Linked DNA regions of Enhydrobacter sp.. The protein of the gene in region 1 interacts with the protein of each later gene in a pairwise test. Links are inferred from orthologs where the notes say so. Each region holds a gene or a part of one and is shown in the gene's direction. Other genes may lie near its edges.

Region 1 (7,611 bases):
GCGAACTGTCTTCAAGGTTAGAGGGGGCGTCGGAATCTAGGTTCCGACGTTTTTTAGCGGGGGCTTCGGCCCCCGCCTTTTTTTGTGCCGCACGTGCTGGCGTGTCTCTAACAGTCCCAAAGCCCACGAGAAGTGGTATAGGCGGCCCATCACCTCACTGAATCTGGTTGTCGGGCGATGGCTGGCCATTCGCAATTCAAGAACATCATGCACCGCAAGGGCAGGCAGGACGCCCAGCGGGCCAAGATCTTCACCAAGCTCATCCGCGAGATCACGACTGCCGCGCGACTCGGCACCGCCGATCCGAACGCGAATCCCCGCCTGCGGGCGGCGATGATCGCGGCGCGCGAAGCGAACATGACGCGCGATACGATCGACCGTGCCATCAAGCGTGGCTCGGGCAACGAGGCCGACGCCAACTACGACGAGGTACGCTACGAAGGCTACGGTCCAGGCGGCGTCGCGGTGATCGTCGAGGCGCTCACCAACAACCGCAATCGCACCGCCGGCGAAGTGCGCTCGATCTTCGCCAAGCACGGCGGCAATCTCGGCGAATCGAACAGCGTGTCCTTCATGTTCGATCATATGGGCGAGTTCCGCTATCCGCTGGATGCGGGTACGGCGGACGACGTGATGGAGAAGGCGATCGAGGCCGGGGCCGACGACGTGGCGAGCGGCGAGGGCGAAGGCGCCGCGCACGAGATCTACTGCACGCAGGACAGCTTCAACGCCGTGCGCGAGGCGCTCGAGAAGTCGCTCGGCCAGCCCTCGTCGGCCAAGCTCATGTGGCGGCCCAAGACGACGACGCCGATCGAGGGCGATGCGGCGCAGACGCTGCTCGACCTGATCGCGGCGCTGGAGGACAACGACGACGTCCAGAACGTCTACGCCAACTTCGAGCTGTCGGACGACGCTCTGGCGAGGTTCGCGGCCTGAGCGGCGCGATGAGACTGATCGGCCTCGACCCCGGTCTGCGATTGACCGGCTGGGGCGTGATCGAGGTCGAGGGCAACCGGCTGCGCCACGTGGCGCACGGTGTGATCAGGGTTGTGGGCGAGCGGTCGCTGGCCGAGCGGCTGTGCGAACTGTTCGACGGTGTGGCGGCGGTCGTGGCGGCGCAACAGCCGGCCGAGGCGGCGGTCGAGGAGACTTTCGTGAACGTCAATCCCGGTTCGACGCTGAAGCTTGGCCAGGCGCGCGGCGTGGTGCTGCTGGCGCCGGCACGCGCCGGACTGCCGGTGTTCGAGTACGCCGCCAACCTCGTCAAGAAGTCGGTGGTCGGCGTCGGCCATGCCGACAAGCGGCAGATCGCCATGATGGTGGGGCGCCTCCTGCCCGGCGTCGAGGCGACGGCGGACGCGGCCGATGCGCTCGCCGTCGCGATCTGCCATGCCCATCACCGCGCCGCCAAGCGGCTGGAGGCGGCGCTGTGATCGCCAAGCTCAAGGGCACGGTCGATTCGATCGGCGAGGAGAGCGCGGTGATCGACGTGAACGGCGTCGGCTATCTCGTCTCCGCTTCCGCGCGCACCTTGCGCGATCTCGTCGCGGGCGGTTCCGCGTCCCTCCTGGTGGAGACCATCGTGCGCGAAGATGCGATCGCGCTCTACGGCTTCCTCGAGACAGCCGAGCGGGACTGGTTCCGCATTCTCACGACGGTGCAGGGCGTGGGCGCCCGGGTGGCGCTCTCGATCCTGTCGACGCTGTCGCCGCAGGAGATCGCGCGCGCCATCGCCGCCCAGGATCGCGCCAGCCTGAGCCGCGCGCCCGGCGTCGGCCCGCGGCTCGCGGCGCGCCTTGCCACCGAGCTCAAGGACAAGGCGGCGGCTTTCGGCGTCGCCCCGGCCGCGCCGCAAGCCGGCGGGACGGCACCGGTGCCGGCCGCCACGGGTTCGGTCAACGAGGACGCCGTCTCGGCGCTGGTCAATCTCGGCTACCGCCGCGTCGAGGCGTTCGGCGCCGTGGCCCGCGCCACCCAGCGGCTCGGCACTGACGCGAAGCTCGACGCCGTGATCCGCGCCGGCCTGCAGGAGCTGGCGCGATGAGCGACGCGGCGGCAGAGCGCCTGGTTGCCGGCAAGCGGGCCGAGGAGGATGCCGCGGAGCTCGCGCTGCGCCCGCAGACGCTCGACGACTTCGTGGGCCAGAAGCAGGTGCGCGAGAACCTCAGGATCTTCATCGCCGCCGCCCGGGCCCGCAAGGAGGCGCTCGATCACGTGCTGTTCCATGGGCCGCCCGGTCTCGGCAAGACGACGCTGGCGCAGATCGTGGCGCGCGAGATGGGCGTGGGCTTTCGCGCCACCTCCGGCCCGGTGATCCAGAAGGCGGGCGATCTCGCCGCGCAGCTCACCAACCTGCAGCCGCATGACGTGCTGTTCATCGACGAGATCCACCGCCTCAACCCGGCGATCGAGGAGATCCTCTATCCGGCGATGGAGGACTTCCAGCTCGACCTGATGATCGGCGAGGGGCCGGCGGCGCGCTCGGTCAGGATCGAGCTGCCGCCCTTCACGCTGGTCGGCGCGACGACGCGCTCGGGCCTGATGACACGGCCCCTGCGCGAGCGCTTCGGCATTCCCCTGCGCATGGTGTTCTACGAGCCGGCGGAGCTCGAGACGATCGTGCATCGCGCGGCGCGGGTCCTGAGGATGGAGATGGCCGCGGACGGCGGCGCCGAGATTGCCCGGCGCTCGCGCGGCACGCCGCGCGTCGCCAATCGCCTGCTGCGCCGCGTACGCGACTTCGCCGCCGTGGCGGGGCACGGTGTCGTCGACGCCCGGGCGGCCGACGAGGCGCTGACGCGGCTCGAGGTCGATGCGCGCGGCCTCGACGCGATGGACCGCCGCTACCTCGCCTGCATCGCCGAGAACTATGGCGGCGGCCCGGTCGGCGTCGAGACGCTTGCGGCCGCGCTCTCCGAGCAGCGCGATGTCATCGAGGACGTGATCGAACCCTACCTGATGCAGCTCGGCCTCCTGATGCGGACGCCGCGCGGCCGGCTGCTTTCGGAGGCGGGCTACCGTCATCTCGGCCTCGCCCTGCCGAAGGAGCAGAAGCGCCAACTCGACTTGCTCGCGACGGGCGGGCAGGCGGACGAGGCGTGAGCGCCCCCGCGGCTCCGCCCACCTCGGGGCGCATCGTGGAAGGACGGCACATCCTGCCGCTGCGCGTCTACTACGAGGACACCGACGCCGCCGGCATCGTCTATTACGCGAACTGGTTGCGCTTCCTCGAGCGCGGCCGGACGGAGATGCTCCGACTCCTCGGGCAGGAGCACAGCGCGCTGCGCGCCGAGAGGGACATCAACTGGGTCGTGCGCCGCTGCGCCATCGACTATCTCAGGCCGGCGCGGCTCGACGACGCGATCGAGATCGTCACCTCGTGCGGCGAGCTGCGCGGCGCGTCGCTCGGGATGCGCCAGGAGGCGCGATATGCCGGCGAGGCGCTCGTGCGCGCCGAGCTGGTCGTCGCCTGCATGAGTTCGGCCGGTCGCCCGGTCCGGCTGCCGAGCGAGATTCGGCAGGCGCTGCAAGCGGTTGCGCAACCGGACCCGCCCCGCTCACGCCATATTCGGATATAACGCTCTGCAACGGACGGAGATCACCAATGGACCCGATATCGCAGGTCGCCAGCACCCCCCTTGGCGGCAGCAGTCCCCCCATCGACATGTCGATCTATGGCCTGTTCCTGCAGGCCGACTGGGTTGTCAAAGCGGTCATGATCGCGCTCCTGCTGGCGTCCTTCTGGTCGTGGGCCATCATCTTCGAGAAGATGATCCGCCTCAGGGCGTTGAAGCGCAGCGCCCAAGCGTTCGAGGATACCTTCTGGTCGGGCGTGTCGCTCGAGGACCTCTACGACCGCGTGGGCGGCAAGCCGGACGATCCGATGTCCAGCATCTTCTCGGCCGCCATGCGCGAATGGCGTCGTTCGGTGTCGAAGGGACTGGCGGCCAGCGCCACCGCGAGGGCCGGCCTGCGCCAGCGCATCGAGCAGGTGATGAGCGTCACCATCCAGCGTGAGATGGAGGCGATCGAGAAGCGCCTGGGCTTCCTCGCCACGGTCGGCGCCAACGCCACCTTCGTCGGGCTGTTCGGCACGGTGTGGGGCATCATGAACAGCTTCGGCCATATCGCCGTATCGAAGAACACCTCGCTTGCGATCGTGGCGCCGGGCATCTCCGAGGCGCTGTTTGCGACGGCGATCGGTCTCGTGGCGGCGATCCCCGCCGCCGGTGCCTACAACATCCTGTCCGGCCAGGTGCAGCGCTATGCCTTGCAGCTCGAGGCGTTCGCCGGCGAGTTCATCACCATCCTGTCGCGCCAGCTCGAGGAGCATTCCTGATGGCCGGCATCGTTCCTTCCGCGGGCGGTCGCTTCCGACGGCGACGGTACGCGCCGATGGCCGACATCAACGTCACGCCCATGGTCGACGTCATGCTGGTGTTGCTGGTGATCTTCATGATCACCGCGCCGCTCCTGCAGGTCGGTGTGCCGGTCGATCTGCCCAAGACCAGCGCCCAGCAGGTGGGCGGCAAGGACGAGCCGCTGGTCGTGTCGGTCAACGCCAAGGACGAGGTCTTCCTCGGTGAGACGAAGTACGACGTCGACGAACTCGCTGCCAAGCTCAAGGCCGTGCACGAGGAGAAGCCCGACCAGCGCGTCTTCATCCGTGGCGACAAGTCGATCAACTACGGCCGCATGATGCAGGTGATGGGCATCGTCATCGATTCGGGCTTCCGCCAGCTCGGCCTCCTGGGGGAGCAGGCCGAGCCTTCGGCGTCGAAGGCGGCTGCGCCGGCGCATCCGGCGAAGCGGCGCTGACCGGCGGGCCGAGGCACGATGTTCGGCCGCTCCAACACCAGCATCGAGATGCGCACCCCGGCGCTGCTGTCACTGGGCCTGCACGTCTTCGCGCTGGTGGCGGCGATCGTGAACTTCGATTTCTTCAGCCGGCCGGAGATCGAGCCCGAGCCGATCATGGTCGACTTCGAGGCGATCGCGCCGCACGCCGCCGCGCCCGTGATCGGCAATCCGCCGCCGCAGCCGAAGGACGCCAAGATCGACAAGGAGACGACCAAGGCGCCGCCGCCCAAGACCGCGGAGCCGCCGCCTGCGCCCGAGAAGCCCAAGCCGGACGAGGCCAAGGCCATTCCCGTCCCGCCCGCGCCGATGGAGAAGCCGAAGCCCAAGCCCGAGCCGGTCGAGGACAAGATCGCGCTGAAACCCAAGGAGCCGGAGCCGCCGAAGACCGAGAAGCCGCCCGAGCCGCCCAAGCCCGCACCCAAGCCGGAGGTGAAGAAGGTCGAGCCCAAGCCCGCGCCGCCCAAGCCGCATCCGCCGAAGCCCAATGTCGACAACCTGGTCGACAGCATCCTGAAGAACCAGCAGTCGCGGACCAAGATCCAGACGCCGGAGCAGCAGCCCAAGCCGGTGGAGCAGGTGACGCGCCAGGCCTCGATGGCGCCCAACCTCGCGGCCGTGGTGTCGGCCAGCGAGATCGAGGGCGTACGCAACAAGATCAGGCCGTGCTGGAATTCGTTCGGCGGCTCGAAGGAGGCCCCGATCGTGACGCTCGTCGTGCAGATGAACCAGGACGGCACGCCGGTGAATGCGGAGGTGAGGGACACCGGCCGCTACAACAGCGATCCCGTGTTCCGCGCCGCGGCCGACGCGGCATGGCGGGCGGTCATGAACCCGCGCTGCCAACCCTGGCCGCTGTCGCCCGACAAGTACAACGCCTGGCGCACCATCACCTTCCACTTCGATCCGCGCGACTACTGACCACGGTCGCGCTATAGAGACTGCCTCCCCCAACCACCATGAGGTTCGACATGATGCACTTCAGACATCTGCGGACGATGCTGTGCGCGGCGGCCCTGGCCGCGCTCGCGGTGCCGGCCCATGCCCAGCTCACGATCGACATGACGAAGCCGAGCTTCCAGCCCGTGCCGATCGCCATCGTCGACTTCGCGGGCGATCCGATGGGCGCGCAGATCGCCGAAGTGATCCGCAACGACCTGCAGAATTGCGGGCTGTTCCGCTCGATCCCGCCGGGATCGTTCATCGAGCGCAACGTCAACGTGAGCGCGGCGCCCAACTTCGCCGACTGGCGCGGCATCGGCGCGCAGGGCCTGGTCGTCGGGCAGATCTCGCAGGTCGGCGGCAACATCAAGGTCGATTTCCGCCTGTGGGACGTCGTGGTCGGCCAGCAGGCGACCGGTCTCTCCTTCACCAGCCAGCCGAGCAACTGGCGACGGCTCGGCCACATCATCGCCGACGCCGTCTACAAGCGCGTGACGGGCGAGGAAGGCTACTTCGACACCCGCGTGGCCTATGTGTCCGAGACCGGGCCGCTCAACAACCGCACCAAGCGGATCGCCATCATGGACCAGGACGGCGCGAACAACCGCTACATCACCGACGGGCGCACGCTGGCGATCACGCCGCGCTTCTCGCCGACGCTGCAGGAAATCGTCTACATGGCCTACGCCGACAACAACTCGCCGCCGAAGGTCTATCTGCAGAACGTCGATTCCGGCCGCCGCGAGCTCCTGGGCAACTTCCCGGGCATGAGCTTTGCGCCGCGCTTCTCGCCCGACGGCACCAAGGTCGCGATGAGCCTGTCGAAGGACGGCAACACCGACCTCTACGAGATGGACCTGCGCGGCCAGAACCTGCGGCGTCTCACGAACACCGCGGCGATCGACACCTCGCCCTGCTACTCGCCCGACGGCACGCAGATCGTGTTCAACTCCGACCGCGGCGGCAGCCAGCAGCTCTACGTCATGGGCGCGGGCGGCGGCGGGGAGAAGCGCATCAGCTTCGGCGACGGCCGCTACGCCACGCCGGTTTGGTCGCCGCGCGGCGACTACATCGCTTTCACCAAGATCATGGGCGGCAGCTTCGGCATCGGCGTGATGCGGCCCGACGGCAGCGGCGAGCGGATGCTGGCCAGCGGCTTCCTGGTCGAGGGCCCGACCTGGGCGCCCAACGGCCGTGTCCTGATGTACTTCCAGCAGCAGCCCAACTCGGGCGGACGCGCCGGGTCGGTGACGCTTCACCAGATCGACATCACCGGACGCTTCGGACGACAGGTGCCGACGCCGACCGATGCGTCCGATCCGGCATGGTCACCCTTGATTCCGCAATAACGGGAGATATGATCGATATGTTGACCCGGGCGTAAAACGCTCGGGTCATCACGTTTGGGAGCGGTGGAACTGAGTGGGAAACCGAGAGGAGCGTGTCGTGCAAGCGACGCGAAAGGACTAGATGCGCACGATGAAGGCACTCGCTGCCGTAGCGGCAATGGCTCTGGTTGCCGCCTGCAGCAACAATACACAACAGGCCGCCGTTCCGGCCAGCACGACGGTGACCCCCGGCTCCGTCGCCGACTTCAAGCAGAATGTGGGTGATCGCGTTTACTTCGACACCGACATGTCGGGCATCCGTCCGGATGGTCGCGCCACGCTGGAAAAGCAGGCGACCTGGCTGAAGCAGTACACGAACTATCCGATCACGATCGAAGGCAAGTGCGACGAGCGCGGAACGCGCGAGTACAACCTGGCGCTCGGCGAGCGCCGCGCCAACGCCGTGAAGCAGTTCCTCGTGGCC
Region 2 (7,277 bases), 170 kb from region 1 along the record:
CGCGAAAAGCGTCGATTCCTGTCGAATCGCCACCTTGTCGCCGCAAATGTTAATCCCATCGCCCTTTTCAATGCAAAGGCCTCTCGAAAGAAAATTGCTCAGCCTGTCGTCAGGTTCCTCCAGGACAAAATAAAACGCCTGCCGTCGCGGGCGTGCGACGGCAGGCGCATCTCGGTGCGGAGAAAAGCGACCGGCTGGTCTGCTCGCCTACTTCTCCTGGTCCTTCGCTTCCTCCTCGCCGGTCGATCCCTCGGCCGCCTCGCCCTCGGTGGGCTTGGCTTCGAACAGTGCGGCCGCCTGCTCGGCCGCGCGCTGGGCGGCCTCCGCCGCCTCGAGCGCGGCGCGCTCGGTCTCGGCCACCAGCGTGCCGCCCTTGGCGAGGAAATCGGCCTCGTCGGGAGAGCGCGCGACCAGCGCCATGATCTCGACCGTGACCTCCGGATGGAGATGGACCTTGATCGCATGGGCGCCCAGCGCCTTGATCGGCTTGTCGAGCTCGACCTGGCCGCGGGCGATCTTCACGCCTGCGGCATTTGCCGCCTCGGCGATATCGCGCGAGGTGACCGAGCCATAGAGCTGCAGCGCCTCCGACGCCTGGCGGATCAGCGTGACCTTGAGGTCCTTCATCTTTGCCGCTGCCGCCTCGGCCTCGGCCCGGCGCTCCAGGTTCTGGGCCTCGAGGACCTTACGCTGCGATTCGAAGTAGGCGATGTTGTCCTTGGTGGCGCGCAAGGCCTTCTTCTGCGGCAGGAGGAAATTGCGGGCAAAGCCGGGCTTCACCTTCACAACATCGCCCATCTGACCGAGCTTGGGCACGCGCTCCAGCAGGATGACGTTCATCGGCATGATGCGCTCCTCAGGAGATCACGTAAGGCAGGAGCGCCAGGAAGCGGGCGCGCTTGATCGCCTGGGCAAGCTCGCGCTGCTTCTTGGACGAGACCGCGGAGATGCGGCTCGGCACGATCTTGCCGCGCTCGGAAATGAAGCGCTGCAGGAGCCGCACGTCCTTGTAGTCGATCTTTGGGGCGTTGGCGCCGGAGAAGGGGCAGCTCTTGCGCCGGCGCGTGAAGGGTCGACGTTGGGCGCTCATTCTTCGTCTCCCGTCGTGGCGGTGGCCGCAGCACTGTCGTCGCCGAAGCGCGGACGCTCGCGCCGGGCCGGCCGGTCGCCCCAGCCGCCGCGGTCGCGATCGCCCGATGGCCGGTCCGATTTCTCGCTGGCCCGTTGCATGACGGCCGACGGGCCTTCCTCCAGCTCGTCGACGCGAACGGTCAGGTAGCGAAGAATGTCCTCGTTGATCGACATCGTGCGCTCCAGCTCCTTCACCGCGGCGGGCGGCGCATCGATGTTCAGCAGGGTGTAGTGACCCTTGCGATTCTTCTTGATCCGGTAGGTGAGCGAGCGCAGGCCCCAATATTCCTTCTTGGAGACGGTGCCGCCCTGGTTCGCGATCAGCTCCGCGAACTGGTTGGTGAGGGCCTCCACCTGCGTCGCCGGCACGTCCTGGCGCGCGATGAAGACATTTTCGTAGAGTGCCAACTGAAGCTCCTTATGGCTGTTAGCGACCCGGCGTTCGTCGCGGCCCGCAAGGGTCCGACCGGCAACCGCCCGGATCTAGCCGGCCCCTTCCCCGGACAGATTTGCCCCGGATCGGGTCGGCAAGGAGACGGGGCCGACTTAGGCCCCGAAGTGCGGGCGGTTATACAGGCAAATTCCCCTGAATCAAGCCGTTCCGGGCACCGTCCGAGTGAGGTATAGGGACGCCGCTTTGGGGCCGAGGACAAGGCCAGGACGGGGGGAAACCTGATGAGTCGCGCTTTTGTGTTTCCGGGACAGGGATCCCAGGCCGTCGGCATGGGGGTCGATCTTGCCGGGGCCTTCTCGACCGCACGGGACGTGTTCGGGGAGGTCGACGAGGCCCTGAAGCAGAACCTGTCCAGGCTCATGCGCGAAGGGCCCGAGGCCGATCTCGTCCTGACCGAGAATGCCCAGCCCGCCCTGATGGCCGTGAGCATGGCCGTGATCCGGATTCTGGACGCGGATGGCGGCAAGCCTCTGGCCACACTTGCATCCCATGTCGCGGGGCATTCGCTCGGCGAATATTCGGCGCTCGCCGCCGCGGGCGCGCTGAAGCTTGCCGATGCGGCGTGTCTTCTCAAACTGCGCGGCCAGGCGATGCAGAAAGCGGTGCCGGTGGGCGAGGGAGCAATGGCGGCCCTTCTCGGGATCGACCTCGAGCCGGCACAGCAGGCATGCGAGGAAGCGGCACAGGGCGAAGTCGTCGCCGTGGCCAATGACAATGGCGGGGGTCAGGTCGTCGTGAGCGGCCACAAGGCGGCGGTGGAGCGCGCGATCGAGGCAGCCAAGGCCAGAGGATGCAAGCGCGGCATGCTCCTGCCGGTCAGCGCTCCCTTCCATTGCCCGCTGATGCAGCCCGCCGCCGATGCGATGCGGGAGGCGCTGGAGAAGGTGGAACTCGCGACGCCGAGGGTGCCGCTGGTCGCCAACGTTCTGGCGTCCGAGATCACCAATCCCGAGGAGATCAAGCGGCGTCTCGTCGAGCAGGTGACCGGGCTGGTGCGCTGGCGGGAAAGCGTGCAGTACATGCGCTCACAGGCAGTCGATGTGCTCGTGGAGTGCGGCTCGGGCAAGGTGCTGTCGGGACTGGTGAGGCGGATCGACAAGGACATGACGGGGCTGGCGTTGAATACGCCGGCCGACATCGAAGCCTTCCTGAAAACCGTGTGAGGAGTGGAACGCATGTTCGATCTCGACGGCAAGGCGGCTCTGGTCACTGGAGCGTCGGGCGGAATCGGCGGGGCCATCGCGCGTGCGCTTCACGCGCAGGGCGCGACCGTGACGCTGTCGGGCACCCGGGCAGACGCTCTGGAGCAGCTCAGGGGAATGCTGGGCGAGCGTGCCCACGCCATCGCCGCGCGGATGGACGACCCGGGCGATATCGAGCGGCTCGCCAAGGAAGCGGAAGCGGCGATGGGCAAAGTCGACATCCTTGTGAACAACGCCGGCATCACGCGCGACAACATCTCCATGCGCATGAAGGACGAGGAATGGGAGAAGGTGCTCCAGGTCAATCTCACCGGCACTTTCAGGCTCACGCGCGCGGCGATTCGGGGCATGATGAGGCGACGCGCCGGCCGTGTGATCAACATCACCTCTGTCGTCGGCGTCATCGGCAATCCAGGCCAGGCCAACTATGCGGCGGCCAAGGCCGGGCTGATCGGCATGTCGAAGTCGCTCGCCCAAGAACTCGCCTCCCGGGGCGTCACCGTCAACTGCGTGGCACCCGGCTTCATTGCCACGCCCATGACGGATGTCCTGACCGAGGAGCAGAAGGCGATCATCCTCGGCCGGGTGCCGGCAGGCCGCCTCGGCACGCCCGCCGAGATCGCCGCCGCCGTGGTCTTTCTGGCCAGCGACGAGGCCGCCTACGTCACCGGGCAGACCCTGCATATCAACGGCGGCATGGCGATGATCTGAGGGGGAGTCGGGCACAAGTGCCTGATTCTGTGGGCTTTCCGGCGCTAGCCTTGGCCGGGGAGCTATGTTAGGAGAGCCGGAATTCGTCGTCCCCTTCGGCGAGCCGGGATTCGAAGAACACGGAAGGACAATAAAATGAGCGATATTGCCGAGCGCGTTAAGAAGATCGTCGTGGAGCATCTCGGGGTCGAAGCGGCCCAGGTGAAGGATGACGCCAAGTTCATCGACGATCTCGGCGCCGACAGCCTCGACACGGTCGAGCTGGTGATGGCGTTCGAGGAGGAATTCGGCATCGAGATTCCCGACGACGCCGCCGAGAAGATCCAGACGGTCGGCGACGCGATCGGCTTCATCAAGAGCAACGCCAAGTCCTGACCAGCGCCGGTTCCCGCGGAAGGAAGGCGAATGACGAGGCGGGTTGTCGTAACCGGCATGGGGATGGTGACGCCGTTGGGAGACGGCGTCGATGCAAATTGGCGCCGCCTGCTGGCGGCTGAGTCGGGCATCCGCGCGATCCAGGCGTTCGATACCGCCGATCTTGCGACCAAGATCGCAGGCGAAGTGCCGGTCGGCGATTGGGCCAACGGTCACTTCGATGCAGACCGCTACATGTCCCCGAAGGACCAGCGGAAAGTCGACAGATTCATCATCTTCGCCATGGCCGCCGCCAAGCAGGCGGTCGAGGATTCCGGCTGGAAGCCGCAGGACGACGAGGGGCGCAATCGCACCGGCGTCATGATCGGCGGCGGCATCGGCGGCCTGCAGACGATCTACGAGACCTCGCTCATCCTCAAGGAGCGCGGCCCGCGACGCGTCAGCCCGTTCTTCATTCCGTCGGCCCTGATCAACCTCGCGTCGGGCCAGGTCTCGATCGAGTTCGGCTTCCGCGGCCCCAATCATTCTGTCGTCACGGCATGCGCCACCGGCGCCCATGCGATCGGCGACGCCGCGCGACTGATACAGTTCGACGATGCCGACGTGATGGTGGCCGGTGGATCGGAAGCCGCCATCTGCCGCCTCGGCATTGCCGGCTTCAATGCCTGCAAGGCGCTTTCGACCGATTTCAACGACACCCCGACCAAGGCCTCGCGGCCGTGGGACAAGCGGCGCGACGGCTTCGTGATGGGCGAGGGCGCTGGCTGCGTGATCCTGGAAGAGTACGAGCACGCCAAGAAGCGGGGTGCGAGGATCTACGCCGAGATCGTAGGCTACGGCCTGTCGGGCGACGCCTATCACATCACGGCACCGTCGGAGGACGGAGACGGCGCCCAGCGCGCGATGAAGGCAGCGCTGAAGCGCGGTCGCCTCAACACCGATCAGATCGACTACGTGAATGCGCACGGCACCTCGACCATGGCCGACGTGATCGAGCTCGGCGCGGTCAAGAAGACCTTCGGCAACGATGCCTACAAGCTCTCGATGTCGTCGACCAAGTCGGCGACGGGGCATCTGCTCGGCGCCGCCGGCGCCATCGAGGCGATCTACTCGATCAAGTCGATCATTGACCAGGCCGTGCCGCCGACGCTCAATCTCGACGAGCCCGACGACGGCTGTGACATCGATCTCGTGCCCAAGCAGGCGAAGCAGCGCAAAGTCCGATATGCGCTCAGCAACTCGTTTGGCTTCGGCGGCACCAATGCCTGCCTGATCGTCGGCGCCATCTAGTCCTCGGAGGCTGGGTCATGCTCAGCTTTTTCCGCTGGGTCCTGTTCTTTATCGCCCTGTTCTTGACCGTGATCGGCGGCGCGCTTTTTTTCGGCCATGAGATGCTCGTCGCGCAAGGGCCGCTGGAGACGACGAAACGCATCGTGATCCCGCGCGGTGCAGGGCCTGCGACCATGGCGAGAGTGCTGCATCAGGAGGGCGTGATCGCCCACCCGCTGCTGTTTCGCGTGGCGCTGATGATCGATTCGGAGCCCAAGCCCATCAAGGCCGGCGAATACGAGGTGCCCGCCCATACATCGATGCAGGGCCTCGTCGAGTTGCTGCAGGCGGGCAAGCTGGTGCAGCGCCGGCTGACCGTTCCCGAAGGAATGACCACGGCCGAGATCCTCGATCTCGTGCGCAAGGCGGAAGCGCTGACCGGCGAGATCACAGTGGATGTGAAGGAGGGCGATCTTCTTCCCGAGACATACTTCTATTCGCGTGACGACACGCGCGACGGCCTGCTGCTGCGCATGAAGGAAGCGATGGAGAAGACGCTCGACGAGGCCTGGCGCAAACGCACGCCGGGCCTGCCGCTCGCCAATCGCCGCCAGGCCCTGATCCTGGCGTCGATGGTCGAGAAGGAAACCGCCGTGCCTGCCGAACGAAGCAGGATCGCCGCGGTCTTCCTCAACCGCCTGCGGCTCAAGATGAAGCTCGAAAGCGATCCGACGACGATCTACGGCCTGACCGACGGCAAGAAATCGTTCGATCGCGAGCTCACCAAGGCGGATCTGCAGTCGCAGTCGCCTTACAATACCTACGTCGTCACGGGACTGCCGCCTGGTCCGATCTGCAACCCGGGGCGAGCGTCGATCTTGGCGGTGACCCATCCCGCGCACGACCGGTCGCTCTATTTCGTCGCCGACGGGCAGGGCGGCCACGTCTTTGCACGCACCGTCGCCGAACACAACCGCAACGTCGAGCGCTGGAAGGCGATCCAGCGCGAGCGCCAGGAGCAGGCTACCCCGCCGACGGCCGGCAAGCCGTGAGCCATGCTGGCCCTGTTCCTCGCCCTTGGCGTGCTGGCGGCCATGGCGCTGGGGATCGGCTGGTTCCTTCGCGCCAATCCCTTGACCGTGGCGCGCAATTTGCGGCGCCTGCTTCTTGTACTCGGCATCGTTGCGGCGGGGATGGCGCTGGTGTTCTCGGTCCGGTTCCTGCCCGAAGTCCTGCCCGAGCTGCTCGGGCTCGTCGGCCTTGTCGGTGCCGCGCTCCTCCCCCGGCTGCTGCGGCATCGGCCATCCGACGGCTTCAGCTCACCGGGCGGCCGACAGCGGACCGAAGTGCGCACCGCGTTCCTGCGCGCCTGGATCGACCATGGAACCGGCGAGGTCGGCGGGGCGGTGCTGGCGGGCCGATGCGCCGGCCGGACGCTCGATAGTCTGTCCGACAGCGAGCTTCTCGAGGTGCGGATCGAAGCAGCGTCGGATGCGGACTCCATGCGTGTTCTCGAAGCCTATCTCGACCGACGCCTGGGGCCAGGCTGGCGCGGCGCGCAGCAGCAATCGCCGAAGGCTGGTCGAGCCGACATGACACGCGACGAGGCGCTTGCCGTTCTCGGCCTCGCCGAAGGCGCCACGGCGGACGAAATACGCGCGGCCCATCGCCGCCTCATCCAGAGAGTGCATCCGGACGTCGGCGGCAGCGCCGATCTTGCCGCCCGCATCAACCGCGCCAAGGATATCCTTCTTGGGTAAGCACTCAGGCTAAGCACCTTGCCCGCCTGCCCCGGCTGTGGCATCAACCGCCGCGCCCCATCCTCAGGGCGATACGTGGCAAATCATTGATCCTGCTTGAAAATATAACGCTGGATGAGGTCGACGAGCATGGCGCAGCGCGTCCGTAAAGCCGTTCTGCCGGTCGCCGGATTGGGCACCCGCTTCCTGCCTGCGACCAAGGCGATGCCCAAGGAGATGCTGACGGTCGTCGATCGTCCCCTGATCCAGTACGCGATCGAGGAATGCCTGGCGGCAGGCATCGACGAGTTCGTGTTCGTCACCGGCCGCAACAAAGGGGCACTCGAGGACCATTTCGACCATGCCTACGAGCTAGAGGCGACGCTCGAGCAACGG
Region 3 (7,873 bases), 1.6 Mb from region 1 along the record:
CGGCGTGCCGAGCCATTTGCGGCAGGCGAAGACCGGCATCAGGAGATGAAACGTCTCGTAGCCGTGGCTGGCGAAAGCCACCGGCGCGAGACAGCTCGTCGCGGTCTCGATGCCGAGCTCCTCATGCAGCTCGCGCACCAGCGCTTGCTCGGGCGTCTCGCCCCTGTCCACCTTGCCGCCGGGAAACTCCCACAGACCCGCCATCGGCTTGCCCGCCGGCCGCTGCGCGATCAGCAGACGGCCATCGGGATCGACCAGCGCGACCGCCGCCACCAGCACGAGCGGGCGATCGCCGAGCAGCGGCGGACCACCTGGACAGTCTTCGCTGAAGGATGTGGTCAAGAACGATAGCTGCCGTTGATGTCGATGTAGCCGTGCGTCAGATCGCAGGTCCACACCGTGGCGCGGCCGCGTCCGATCCCGAGATCGATGTCGATCACGACATCCGTGCCCTTGATATGTCTGGCAACCGGCGCCTCGTCGTAGTTGGGCACGACCTGGCCGCCATCGGTGATCTTCACGCCGCCGATCGAGATCCTCAGCTTGTCGCGGTCGGCGCGCTCGCCCGACTTGCCGACCGCCATGACGATGCGGCCCCAGTTCGCATCCTCGCCCGCGATCGCGGTCTTCACCAGCGGCGAGTTCGCGACGGCCAGGCCGATCTTGCGCGCGGCGCCATTGGACGAGGCGCCGCCAATGTTGATGGTCACGAACTTGGTGGCACCCTCGCCGTCGCGGGCGAGAAGCTGGGCCAGCTCGATGAGCACCTCGTCCAGCGCCCGCTTGAAGTCGACCAGCACCGGATCGTCGGCCTCCTCGATCGGCGCATGGCGGGCCGTCCCGGCGGCCACCAGGAGAAGCGTGTCGCTGGTCGAGGTATCGCCATCGACAGTGACGCAGTTCAGCGACTTGTCGGCGGAATCGGAAAGGAGCTTCTGCAGGACCGTGCCCGGGACCTTGGCGTCGGTGAAGACGAAGCCGAGCATGGTCGCCATGTCCGGCGCGATCATCCCGGAACCCTTGAGAAAGCCGTTCAGGGTGACGGTCCGCTCGCCGATCTTCGCCTGGCGTGTGGCAAGCTTGGGGAAAGTATCGGTCGTCATGATGGCCGCGGCCGCGGACGCCCAGTTGTCCTCGCGGGCCCCCTTGATCAGGGCCGGCACGACCGCGGCGATCTTCTCCCACTCGAGCGGCTGGCCGATCACGCCGGTCGAGGCCATGAACACCTCGTTGCGCGGGCAGCCGAGCGCCTGAGCGACAGCGCGCGTGCTTTCCTCGACCGCCTTGTCGCCCAGCTTGCCGGTGAAGGCATTGGCGTTGCCGGCATTGACCAGGATTGCGCGGATCCTGCCGCGCGACAGGTTCTTGCGGCACCAGTCGACCGGCGCCGAGCAGGTCTTGGACTTGGTGAGCACGCCCGCGACGGTTGCTCCCGCGGGCAGCACCGCGAGCATCACGTCGTCACGGCCGGCATAGCGCACGCCGGACGCCGCCGATGCGAGCTTGACGCCCGCGACGCGCGGCAGCGTCGGCGTCGTCTTGGGCGCGAGCGGCGAAACGGCGTGCTTTCCGGCCATGGGACTCCCTCTCCGCGGCCGGGCCATCGCCAAGCGGCCGAAGAGCGGAGCCTACACCAGAAATGTCGAAAAACGGGAGTTTTACTTCTTCGCCGGCGCTTCCGGCTTGGCCGGCGTGGCACCCGGTGTCGCGGGCGCCGCCGGTGCGGGCGGGCTGCCATCGATGTTGAACTTCTCGATCTTGGCGTCGGCCCGCAGCTGATTGAGCATCGCCGTCACCGTCTCGCGGGCAACATCCTGGCGAATCTGGTCGGCGAGTTCGTCGAACGACGGCGGCGGCGCCTTGCGGCGATCCTCGACCTTGATCACGTGATAGCCGAACTGGGTCTTGACCGGCGTCTCGGCCAGCGCGCCTTTCTTCAAGGCGAAAGCGGCGTCGGCGAATTCCTTCACCATGTCCGTCTTCTTGAACCAGCCGAGATCGCCGCCTTCGGCGCCGGACGCCTTGTCGGTGGACTTCTCCTTGGCAAGCTTGTCGAAAGGCGTGCCCTTCTTCAGCTCGGCAATGATCGCCTTGGCCTCGGGCTCGGTGGCCACCAGGATATGGCGCGCATGCACCTCGTCCTCCGCGGGCATGTTCTTGACCTTCTCGTCGTAGGCCTGCTTCATCCTCTCCGGGGTAAGCTTCTCGGCGATCTGCTTTTGCAGCCAGAAATCCTGGACGACCTGGTCCTCGACGAAGGCCAGGCGCTTCTTGTACGCCGGATCGTCCGTCACCTTGTTCTTGCGTCCGTCCTGCTCGACCAGCTTGCTGTCGACCATGCGGTCGAGCAGCGCCGGGAACACGGCTGCGAGCGGCACGTTGCGATACTGCTGCGGCAGCGACTGCTGGGCGATCTCGAGGTCGGAAAGGTGGATCTGCTGGCCGTTGACGACCGCGACGACCGGGTCCTTCGGCGCCTCGGCCGGCTTGGCCGCAGGCGGCGAGACGGGGGCAGGCCCTTTCGGAGCAGGCTGCTGGGCTGCGGCGACGCCCGCCATGCCGGCCACGGCACAAAGGGCGACGGCAACACGCACGGGGCGCAGGCGAAGGCTCATGAAAGGCTCCGGTACAAATGAGGAAGGATGACGGTCAGGAGAAGTAGGGCGACGGCCGCTGGCGGCTCCGTTTACACAGCGCCGCCCCCCGCAAGCAAGCGCCCGGCCAACAGACGCTCTTCGTCGCCCCCAATTGCGGCGCTTTTCCGCAAACCGGTGCGGCCTGCCGAAGCGGCTGATGGTGCTTGCGTTGACACTCCCGGGCGCGCTCTCTATCTGTGATAGGCAGGGCGGGCCGGGTGCCCGCCTAAGTCTTTAGAATATCGAGGGTTTAATGCTGGGAGCGCTTGCCCGGAGCCTGTTCGGGACGGCCAATGACCGTGTCGTCAAGGGCTTCGACAGGCCTGTCGCGAGGATCAACGCGCTCGAGCCTGAATTCGCCAAGCTTTCCGATGAGCAACTGCGCGGCAAGACAACCGAGTTCCGCGAGCGCCTGGCCAAGGGCGAGACCCTGGACGATCTCCTGATCGAGGCCTTCGCCACCGTCCGCGAGGCGGCCAAGCGTACCTTGGGCCAGCGGCCGTTCGACGTCCAGCTCAAGGGCGGCATGGTGCTGCATGCCGGCAAGATCGCCGAGATGAAGACCGGCGAGGGCAAGACCCTGGTCGCCACGTTGCCGGTCTACCTCAATGCCCTCGAAGGCAAGGGCGTCCATGTCGTGACGGTGAACGACTACCTCGCCCGCCGCGACGCCGAATGGATGGGCAAGATCTACACCTTCCTCGGCCTGACGGTCGGCACCATCGTCCACAATCTCAGCGACGAGGAGCGCCGCGCGGCCTACGCCAGCGACATCACCTACGGCACCAACAACGAGATCGGCTTCGACTATCTGCGCGACAACATGAAGTTCCGTCGCGACGACATGGTCCAGCGCCCGTTCAATTTCGCCATTGTCGACGAGGTCGACTCGATCCTGATCGACGAGGCGCGCACGCCGCTCATCATCTCGGGGCCGGCCGAGGATTCCTCCGAGCTCTACCGGCGGGCGGACGTGGTGATCCCGCGCCTCAAGCCCGACGCCTACGAGAAGGACGAGAAGAACCGGCAGGTCACCTTTACCGAGACAGGCATCGAGGCGGTCGAGGACCTCCTGCGCGCGGACGGTCTCCTGCCCGAGGGACAGAGCCTCTATGCGCCCTCCCAGATCACGCTGCTGCACCACGTCACGCAGGCGCTGCGGGCCCACAAGCTCTTTGCGCGCGACGTCGACTACATCGTCAAGGACGGCCAAGTCGTCATCATCGACGAGTTCACCGGCCGCATGATGGCGGGCCGGCGTTACTCGGAAGGGCTGCACCAGGCGCTCGAGGCCAAGGAGAAGGTCGAGATCCAGCGCGAGAACCAGACTCTGGCCTCCATCACCTTCCAGAATCTCTTCCGCATGTACCCCAAGCTGGCCGGCATGACCGGCACGGCCATGACGGAAGCGGCCGAGTTCGCCGAGATCTACAAGCTCGAGGTGGTCGAGATCCCGACCAACGTGCCGGTCGCCCGCAAGGACAACGACGACGAGGTCTACCGCACGCTCGCCGACAAGACGCGCGCCATCGTCAAGCTGATCGGCGAGTGCCGCGACCGCAACCAGCCCGTGCTTGTGGGCACCGTCTCGATCGAGAAGTCGGAGGCGCTGTCGGCCGAGCTCAAGAAGGCCAGGATCCCGCACAACGTCCTCAATGCGCGCTATCACGAGCAGGAAGCGGAGATCGTGGCGCAGGCCGGACGGCCGGGAGCGGTCACCATCGCCACCAACATGGCCGGCCGCGGCACCGACATCCAGCTCGGCGGCAACGCCGACATGCTGCTGCGCCAGGCCGAGACCGAGGTCGCCGCCCGGATCCCCGACGAGACCGCGCGCGCGGCCGAGCTCGAGCAGATCGCGGCCAAGATCAGAGCCGACGTCGCGCGCGACCGCGAGATCGTGCGCGCGGCCGGCGGCCTCTACGTGGTCGGCACCGAGCGGCACGAAAGCCGCCGGATCGACAACCAGCTGCGCGGCCGTTCGGGCCGCCAGGGCGATCCGGGCGGCTCGAAGTTCTTCCTGTCGCTGGAAGACGACCTGATGCGCATCTTCGGCGGCAACAAGGTGCTCGACTGGGTGCAGAAGAAGGGCATGGCCGACGACGAGGCGCTGACCCATCGCTGGCTCAACAAGGCGCTGGAGACCGCGCAGGGCAAGGTCGAGGCCCGCAATTTCGAGATCCGCAAGAACCTCCTGCGCTTCGACGACGTCATGAACAGCCAGCGCAAGGAGATCTACAAGGAACGCCTCGAGCTGATGGCGACCGAGGATGTCGCCGACGTCGTGGTCGGCATGCGTCGCGACGTCGTGGACGGCATGGTCTCGCGCGCCATCCCCGAGGACGCCTATGCGGAGCAATGGAAGATCGCCGAGCTCAAGGACGAGGTGCAGCGCACCTTCGGGCTCGATCTGCCGATCGATGCCTGGGCGCAGGAAGAAGGCATCGCCGAGGAGCAGATCAAGACGCGGCTGAACGAGGCGGTCGATCGGCTGTTCGCCCAGAAGGCGGCCCAGTACGGGCCGGAAGTCTGGCGTCAGGTGGAGAAGAGCGTCCTGATGCAGCTCTTCGACCAGAGCTGGAAGGAGCATTTGCTGCACCTCGACCATCTGCGGCAGGGAATCGGCCTGCGTGCCTATGGCCAGAAGGATCCGCTGAACGAATACAAGCGCGAGGCCTTCAATCTCTTCAGCGACCTCCTGACGGGGCTTCGCGAATCGGTCGTCAACGTGCTCGCCAACCTGCAGCTTCGCATGGAGCCGCCGCCCATGCCCGAGCCGGTGCAGATGCACGAGATCCACGAGGATCCGGTGCTCGCGTCGTCAATGGCCGGCGAGGCCGGCTTCGATCCGGCCGGTCCTCCGGGCGGCGGCGTGGCGACGCTTGCGCGTCCGGCGGCCGGCAAGGCTGCGATCGATCCCAACAATCCGTCGACCTGGGGCAAGGTCGCGCGCAACGCGCCCTGCCCCTGTGGCTCGGGCCGGAAGTTCAAGCACTGCCACGGGCGCGTCTGAAGCCGCCCTCCACCCAACCCTGAACCTTCCGCCAAGCGGGCGTTGGCCCGCTTGAACATGGTTGACCAAATGAAATGTTATATTATAACTTCCTCGCTCACGATCCAAAGGGGAGAACGATGCGGCAGGAGCCGGCGCAATTCTGGCGAGGCAAAGCGGCGTTCGTGCTCGGGACGGCCCTCGCCGGACCGGCGATGGCCCAGACAGCGCCAGGCAGCCCGCCGCCCACGACGACGCCGTTCCCGCCGGCCGTCGCGGCGCCCCCTGCAGCAGGCGGCAGCGGCCTCGAGATCACGGTCACGGCCAAGCGTCTCGACGAGGCGCGCGGCTCGATCCAGCCGAGTCTCGGCGCCAGCCGCTACGATTTCACCCCCGGCGCGATCGACGCCCTCCCGCAAGGCCAGCTGACGCCCATCGACAAGGTGCTGCTGCGCGCACCCGGCGTCGCGCAGGACAGCTTCGGGCAAGTGCATGTCCGCGGTGATCACGCGAACCTGCAGTACCGTCTCGACGGCGTGCAGCTTCCCGAAGGGCTGTCGCTGTTCAGCAATGCGCTCGCCACCCAGTACGCCAGCAGGATGTCGCTGATCACCGGCGCACTGCCGGCGCAGTACGGCTTCCGCCAGGCCGGGGTCGTCGACCTGACCCTGAAGTCGGGCAGCAGCGATCCCGGCGCCGAAGCCTCGGCGACGGCGGGCTCGCGCAGCTACTACCAGCCGTCCCTGTCCTATGGCGGCCGCAGCGGCAGGATCGACTACTTCCTGACCGGGCAATTCCTGCACAACGGCGTGGGCATCGAGAACCCCACATCGTCCGACAATCCGATCCACGACAGCACCGACCAGTGGCACGCGCTGGCCAAGATCACCGGCATCCTCGACGAGGACACGCGCGTGAGCTTCATCGGCGGCGGCTCGCATGCGCGCTTCGAGATCCCCAACAATCCCGGCCAGACGCCGCAATTCGCAGTCAACGGCAGCACGGCGTTCAGCAGCAGCCTCCTCGATCAGCTCCAGTGGGAAGACACCTATTTCGGCATCCTGTCGCTGCAGAAGCATCACGGAAACGCCGATTTCCAGCTTTCAGCCTTCTCCCGCTGGTCGGTCCTCGACTATCAGCCGGATCCCGTGGGCGACCTGATGTTCAATGGCATCGCGCCGTGGGCGAATCGGACCGACCTCGCGACCGGCCTTCAGTTCGATGGAAGCTGGAAGGCCACGCCCAGCCACACGCTGCGCGCCGGCTTCCTCGTGCAGCGCGAGCGGGCCACGAGCCTCACCAGCGCCCAGGTCCTTCCCACCGACGGCGCCGGTGTCCCGACCAGCGATCAACCTTCAGGCATCGCCTTCGGCTCCGACCTCGTCGGCTGGACCTACGGCGTCTACCTGCAGGACGAATGGAAGGTAAGCCCGACCGTCACCGTGAACTACGGCCTGCGCTTCGACGCGATCGACGGCGCCACCCGGGAAAACCAGCTGAGTCCGCGAGTCAACGTCGTCTGGCAGCCCAACGATATCCTGACCGCGCACGCGGGCTACGCCCGCTATTTCACGCCGCCACCGCTTGCCCAGGTGAACAACGCCGCCATCGCCGCGACCGCCGGCACGACCGCAGCGCCGGCCGTGACGCGGAACGATCCGGTGAAGGCCGAGCGCGCGCACTATTTCGACGCGGGCTTCGAGGTGCGCCCCGGGCCCGGGCTGAAGTTCGGTTTCGATGCCTACTACAAGATCGCCCGCAACCTGCTCGACGAAGGCCAGTTCGGCTCGCCGATCGTGCTGACCTCGTTCAACTATGCCAACGCGCAAGTGAAGGGCGTCGAGCTCACGGGCAGCTACGACTCGGGGCCGTGGTCGCTCTACGGCAACGTCGCCTGGTCGGACGCTCGAGGAACCGACATCGATTCGGCGCAGTTCAACTTCGCCCCCGACGAGCTGGCTTACATCGCGCAGCATTCCATCTATCTGGACCACAGCCAAAGCGTGACCGGCTCGGCAGGCGTTTCCTACACCTTCAATCCGGACTCGGAGTGGGCGACCCGCCTCTCCGGCGATGTGCTCGTGGGCACCGGCTTGCGCAAGACCGTCGTGACGCCGAACGACGCCTCGCTGCCGACTTACGCCGTGGTCAACCTGTCGCTGGCGCAGCGGCTGCCGATCAAGGGCACGCGCGGCGCCACGGTCCGCCTCGACGTGCTCAATCTCTTCGACCATGTCTACCAGCT

The links. The genes of interacting proteins can lie anywhere in the genome.
Region 2: the proteins of ybgC (region 1) and OJF58_RS20975 interact in binary tests that used the Escherichia coli proteins (3 or more experiments, as listed by UniProt). The link is inferred for Enhydrobacter sp. from one-to-one orthologs.
Region 3: the proteins of ybgC (region 1) and secA interact in binary tests that used the Escherichia coli proteins (3 or more experiments, as listed by UniProt). The link is inferred for Enhydrobacter sp. from one-to-one orthologs.

The regions. Positions count from the first base shown.
Region 1 is NZ_CP126889.1:4,372,477-4,380,087, forward strand. What follows is about bases 1,839-4,838. They hold ybgC (tol-pal system-associated acyl-CoA thioesterase), read left to right. Parts: upstream 1,839-3,098; coding sequence 3,099-3,578; downstream 3,579-4,838. Other genes in these bases: ruvA (Holliday junction branch migration protein RuvA), read left to right, coding at 1,839-2,044; ruvB (Holliday junction branch migration DNA helicase RuvB), read left to right, coding at 2,041-3,102; tolQ (protein TolQ), read left to right, coding at 3,605-4,339; tolR (protein TolR), read left to right, coding at 4,339-4,818; OJF58_RS21820 (hypothetical protein), read left to right, coding at 4,837-4,838. In the rest of the region: OJF58_RS21785 (YebC/PmpR family DNA-binding transcriptional regulator), read left to right, coding at 178-936; crossover junction endodeoxyribonuclease RuvC, read left to right, coding at 933-1,433; more of ruvA, read left to right, coding at 1,430-1,838; more of OJF58_RS21820, read left to right, coding at 4,839-5,778; Tol-Pal system beta propeller repeat protein TolB, read left to right, coding at 5,829-7,148; peptidoglycan-associated lipoprotein Pal, read left to right, coding at 7,270-7,611.
Region 2 is NZ_CP126889.1:4,197,400-4,204,676, forward strand. The notes cover bases 2,588-5,253. They hold OJF58_RS20975 (acyl carrier protein), read left to right. Parts: upstream 2,588-3,633; coding sequence 3,634-3,873; downstream 3,874-5,253. Other genes in these bases: fabD (ACP S-malonyltransferase), read left to right, coding at 2,588-2,748; fabG (3-oxoacyl-[acyl-carrier-protein] reductase), read left to right, coding at 2,761-3,498; fabF (beta-ketoacyl-ACP synthase II), read left to right, coding at 3,904-5,163; mltG (endolytic transglycosylase MltG), read left to right, coding at 5,181-5,253. Also shown: rplI (50S ribosomal protein L9), read right to left, coding at 208-846; rpsR (30S ribosomal protein S18), read right to left, coding at 857-1,090; rpsF (30S ribosomal protein S6), read right to left, coding at 1,087-1,539; more of fabD, read left to right, coding at 1,807-2,587; more of mltG, read left to right, coding at 5,254-6,194; OJF58_RS20990 (molecular chaperone DnaJ), read left to right, coding at 6,198-6,902; UTP--glucose-1-phosphate uridylyltransferase GalU, read left to right, coding at 7,032-7,277. UniProt on the Escherichia coli protein: Carrier of the growing fatty acid chain in fatty acid biosynthesis.
Region 3 is NZ_CP126889.1:2,751,129-2,759,001, reverse strand. What follows is about bases 2,588-5,849. They hold secA (preprotein translocase subunit SecA), read left to right. Parts: upstream 2,588-2,889; coding sequence 2,890-5,649; downstream 5,650-5,849. Other genes in these bases: OJF58_RS13825 (TonB-dependent receptor), read left to right, coding at 5,769-5,849; OJF58_RS13835 (peptidylprolyl isomerase), read right to left, coding at 2,588-2,615. Also shown: OJF58_RS13845 ((deoxy)nucleoside triphosphate pyrophosphohydrolase), read right to left, coding at 1-300; bifunctional glutamate N-acetyltransferase/amino-acid acetyltransferase ArgJ, read right to left, coding at 339-1,577; more of OJF58_RS13835, read right to left, coding at 1,659-2,587; more of OJF58_RS13825, read left to right, coding at 5,850-7,873. UniProt on the Escherichia coli protein: Required for protein export, interacts with the SecYEG preprotein conducting channel.